2 regions of the Martinezella sp. CNPSo 3957 genome follow, and region 2 is predicted to be linked to the other one. Evidence: riboswitches for the same ligand, from Rfam matches in the RefSeq annotation. Region 2 holds a riboswitch; the other holds the start of a gene.

Region 1 (2,391 bases), on a different contig from region 2:
CCACCGCTTCTCCATCGGCATTGCTGGCGATCGCCTCGACGCCACGAAAGTAATCGGCGAAGACCTGGTCGAAACGGTCGATGAAGCGCTCGTCCTTGATCAGCGTCGCGCGCGCCAAATAGTAGAAGGCCTCGACGTCGTAATCAGCAATCCCTTCTTCCATTCCTTCAAGCAGCGACAGGAATTCCCGGAGCGTCACCGGAACCTTCGCTTCCTTGAGCTTCAGGAAGAAGGGAATGAACAAGCCTCAAATCCTTTCCTGGCCGATCTCCTCCAGATCATACGGCGTGGTCTGGTAGATCTCGTTGATCCAGTTGCCGAAGAACAGATGCGCGTGGCTGCGCCACCGGTTCTGCGGAGGAATTTCCGGATCGTTATGCGGGAAATAGTTGTGCGGCATCTTGATCGGCACGCCCGCATTCACATCGCGGAAATACTCATCCGCCAGCGAGGTGGAATCATACTCCACGTGATTGAACATGTAGAGCCGGTTACAAGCCTGCTCGTGCACGAGGCAGACGCCCATCTCGCTCGAATCCATCAGGATCTGCAAGCCGGGCACCTTTTCGATATCGGCGCGGCGCACTTCGGTCCAGCGCGACACCGGAATGGCGAAATCGTCGGAGAAGCCGTTGAGATAGACCGAGGAGGGCTTCAGGTTCTGGTGACGATAGACGCCGAAAGCCTTTTCCTTCAGCGTGTATTTCGGCACCTTGTGGAAATGATAGATCGCCGCCATCGCGCCCCAGCAGACGTTCATCGTCGAATGGACGTTGGTCGTCGTCCAGTCCAAGATCTCCTGCATCTCGTTCCAGTAGGTGACGTCCTCATATTCCAGCAGCTCGATCGGCGCACCCGTGATGATGAAGCCGTCGAACTTGCGGTGCTTCACCTCTTCCCACGTTTGGTAAAAGGCGAGGAGATGCTCTTCGGAGGTGTTCTTGGCCTTGTGCGCGCCAACACGCACCAGGGAAAACTCCACCTGCAGCGGCGATGCGCCGACCAGGCGCGCCATCTGGACCTCGGTCTTGATCTTGTTCGGCATGAGGTTGAGAAGCCCGATCTGAAGAGGGCGGATATCCTGACGGAACGCCACCGTTTCGGTCATCACCCGCACACCTTCGTTCTGAAGGGTTTCAAACGCGGGGAGCGTATCGGGAATCTTGATGGGCATCTTTTCACTCGCCAAATACAAAAAAACCGGCCGCGATGAATCGCTACCGGTCCGCACGCGGCCCTTTAGCGACTTATTTAACGTGGCTGCAAGCCGGCCGGCCAAATCACCACGAGGGAAATTCAATAGACCTGCTGCCTCCGCGGGTCAATGGGGACAAGCGTCGATGGAAGTCGGTGGGTCCAGTCCAGAGGCGCGATACGGCCTACAGATGTTTAATGAGAGCTTCCATGCCATAACCGAGGCGCTGGCTGGCGGTCTCGATCGGTAGCCAGAAGAAGCGGAAGCCGATCGGGTCGCCACCGTCGAAAGGCGTCATTTCGTGGTGGAGCCAAGTGGCAGGCGCTCGCTCGGAGATACCGCAGCGGAAATAGTGCCGTTGGTGATAGTAATCGCGGCCGTTCTTTTCGAAACGGTAGTCGTGGACGCCAAGCGGATGGAGTTCGCGCGGCGCAAAACCGGTCTCCTCCTCGAATTCGCGCGCTGCGGCCGCTACAATGTCCTCACGGGATTCGACAGTGCCACCGGGAACCTGGAGCTGGACGGCGGGGAAGTCTGGCTCATCGAATACCAGCAGATGCCGATCCCGCACAGCATAGATCAAAACCTTTACGGCATCGGGTTGCATTATCGTCCCTGCCCACGTGCCATGAAGGCCAGCCGCTCGAAGAGGTGCACATCCTGCTCGTTCTTCAGAAGCGCGCCATGGAGTTTCGGCAATACGTTCTTCGCATCGGCGCGCAATGTTTCCGGCTCGATATCGTCTGCGACCAGCAGGCGGATCCAGTCGAGCGCTTCCGAGGTCGAGGGCTTCTTCTTCAGGCCCGGCACGTCGCGGATTTCAAAGAATTGCGTCAGTGCCGCATGGACGAGCGTCTGCTTGATGCCGGGATAGTGCACCTCGACGATGCGCGTCAGCGTCCCCATGTCGGGGAAGCGGATATAATGGAAGAAGCAGCGGCGCAGGAAGGCGTCCGGCAGCTCCTTCTCGTTATTCGAGGTGATGATGACGATCGGGCGGATCGCGGCCCGGATCGTCTCACCGGTCTCGTAGACGTGGAATTCCATGCGGTCGAGTTCCTGCAGGAGATCGTTCGGGAATTCGATATCGGCCTTGTCGATCTCGTCGATCAGCAGCACGCACTTCGTCGGCGAGGTGAAGGCCTGCCAAAGCTTGCCCTGACGGATATAGTTGCTGACATCATGAACTCTGATGT
Region 2 (2,391 bases):
GCCGACGATCTGGCCGTCTTCCAGAATGAAGGGTACTTCGTGGCTGCGCACTTCCAGCACGGCGCGGCTGCCGCGGCCGCCGGCCGGCGCATGGCCGAAGCCCGGATCGAAGAAGCCGGCATAGTGGACGCGGAATTCGCCGACCAGCGGATCGAACGGCGTCATCTCGGCGGCGAAGTGCGGGGGAACATGCACCGCCTCGCGCGAAACGAGGATGTAGAACTCGTCGGGATCGAGGATCAGCTCGGTACGGCCGCGGCTATAGAGCGGCTCCCAGAAATCGAAAATATCGTGCTGGGCTTTCTTGTCGACATCGACGACGGCCGTGTGATGCTTGCCGCGATAGCCGATCAGCCCTTCCTTGTCGCCGGCAAGGTCGATCGACAGAGCGATGCCGCCGCCGGTGATGTTCGGCTTCTTGCTGGCAACCAGTGTTTCGCTCTCGTGCAGCGCCAGCAATTCCGGCTCGGTGAGCAGGGCCTGGCCGACGCGGAAGCGGATCTGCGACAGGCGCGAGCCGCGGCGCACGACGATCGGGAAGGTGCGCGGGCTGATTTCGAGATAGAGCGGGCCGGAATAGCCGGCTGGGATCTTGTCGAATTCCTGCGCCCGGTCGGTGATGACGCGGGTGAAGATGTCGAGACGGCCGGTCGAGCTCTTCGGGTTGGCCGATGCGGACATATCTTCGGGCAGGTCGAGGCGCTCCATCAACGGCACGATATAGACGCAGCCGGTTTCCAGCACCGCGCCTTCCGAGAGATCGACGACATGCAGCTTCAGCCGGTCGAGCTTGTCGGCGACCAGATGCGACGGGCCGGGCATGAAGCTGGCGCGAACGCGGAAAGCATGCGAACCGAGCCTGAGGTCGAGGCTTGCCGGCTGGATCTGATCGACGTCCAGTTCTCTCTCGCTCGTCAGCCGCCCTGTTTCAAACAGCGCTGCAATGGCCCGGTCGGCCAGAATTCCAGTATTGCGAGCCATCATGCTTCTCTCATAATTTGCCGCAGACAAAACCAAACTCAGGGAATTGACGCAAGCCGTCAACGGCAGTATTGCAACTTATCCCGTGGTGATTTGGCCGGTCGGCTTGCAGCCACGTTAAACAAATGGCTAAAAAGACCGGGGTTGAACCGGTCTGCTTTTGCGACCGGTTTTTTTGTTTTGAAAGTGGTGATGGCATGAGCAAGACTTGGCGCCCCGCAACCCAGCTCGTTCACGGCGGAACACTCCGTTCGCAATTCGGCGAGACCTCCGAAGCAATCTATCTTACCCAGGGCTTCGTCTATGACACGTCGGAGGCGGCGGAAGCCCGCTTCAAGGGCGAAACGGATGGGTTCATCTACGCCCGCTACGGCAGCCCGACCAACGACATGTTCGAAAAGCGCATGTGCGCTCTGGAAGGCGCTGAAGACGCCCGCGCCACAGCTTCGGGCATGGCCGCCGTTTCTGCCGCCATCCTCTGCCAGCTTAAGGCCGGCGATCATATCGTTGCCGCCCGTGCGCTCTTCGGCTCCTGCCGTTGGGTGGTCGAGACGCTCGCGCCGAAATACGGCATCGAATGCACGCTGGTCGATGGCCGTTTCACCGAGAACTGGGAAAAGGCCATCCGCCTGAACACCAAGGTCTTCTTCCTCGAAAGCCCGACCAATCCGACGCTGGAAGTGGTCGATATTGCCGCCGTCGCCAAGCTCGCCAACCAGATCGGCGCCAAAGTCGTGGTCGACAACGTCTTTGCGACGCCGCTCTTCCAGAAGCCGCTGGAACTCGGCGCGCATATTGTCGTCTATTCCGCCACCAAGCATATCGACGGCCAGGGCCGTTCGCTCGGCGGCGTCATCCTCTCCGACAAGCAGTGGATCGACGAGAACCTGCAGGACTATTTCCGCCATACCGGCCCGGCCATGTCGCCCTTTACCGCCTGGACGCTGCTGAAGGGCATCGAGACGCTGCCGCTGCGCGTTACACAGCAGACGGCGAATGCCTCCAAGGTTGCCGATTTCCTCGCCGAGCAGACCAACAAGGTCGCCCGCGTGATCTATCCCGGCCGCAAGGACCACCCGCAGGCCGAGATCATCGCCAAGCAGATGAGCGGCGGCTCGACGCTGGTCGCCTTCGAGCTGAAGGGTGGCAAGGAAGCGGCCTTCAAGCTGCAGAACGCGCTGGATATCGTGAAGATCTCCAACAATCTCGGCGACTCGAAGAGCCTGATCACGCATCCTGCCACGACGACGCACAAGAACCTTGCCGACGAGGCTCGCGCCGAACTCGGCATTTCGCCGGGCACCGTGCGCTTCTCCGCCGGCATCGAGGATAGCGCCGATCTGGTCGAGGATTTCGCCCGCGCGCTCGAGCAGGTTTCCGCCTGATATCCGTCGAGCCGCCCGGATTTTC

What was found. Region 2 has a riboswitch for S-adenosylmethionine ahead of AC13QE_RS14290 (O-succinylhomoserine sulfhydrylase). Riboswitches for the same ligand answer to the same signal wherever they lie in the genome.
Region 1: linked by a shared signal. The riboswitch ahead of metA (homoserine O-acetyltransferase MetA) and the one ahead of AC13QE_RS14290 (O-succinylhomoserine sulfhydrylase) in region 2 are both predicted to bind S-adenosylmethionine.

Annotation. Positions count from the first base shown of each region.
Region 1 covers NZ_JBXSOU010000006.1:183,014-185,404, forward strand. The annotation lists partial or broken gene AC13QE_RS16600 (vWA domain-containing protein) at 1-244, opposite strand, end outside; gene metA (homoserine O-acetyltransferase MetA) at 248-1,174, opposite strand; SAM riboswitch at 1,220-1,297, opposite strand; gene AC13QE_RS16610 (NUDIX domain-containing protein) at 1,380-1,802, opposite strand; gene AC13QE_RS16615 (AAA family ATPase) at 1,802-2,391, opposite strand, start outside.
Region 2 covers NZ_JBXSOU010000005.1:113,638-116,028, forward strand. The annotation lists gene AC13QE_RS14285 (2'-deoxycytidine 5'-triphosphate deaminase) at 1-984, opposite strand, end outside; SAM riboswitch at 1,057-1,135, shown strand; gene AC13QE_RS14290 (O-succinylhomoserine sulfhydrylase) at 1,179-2,366, shown strand.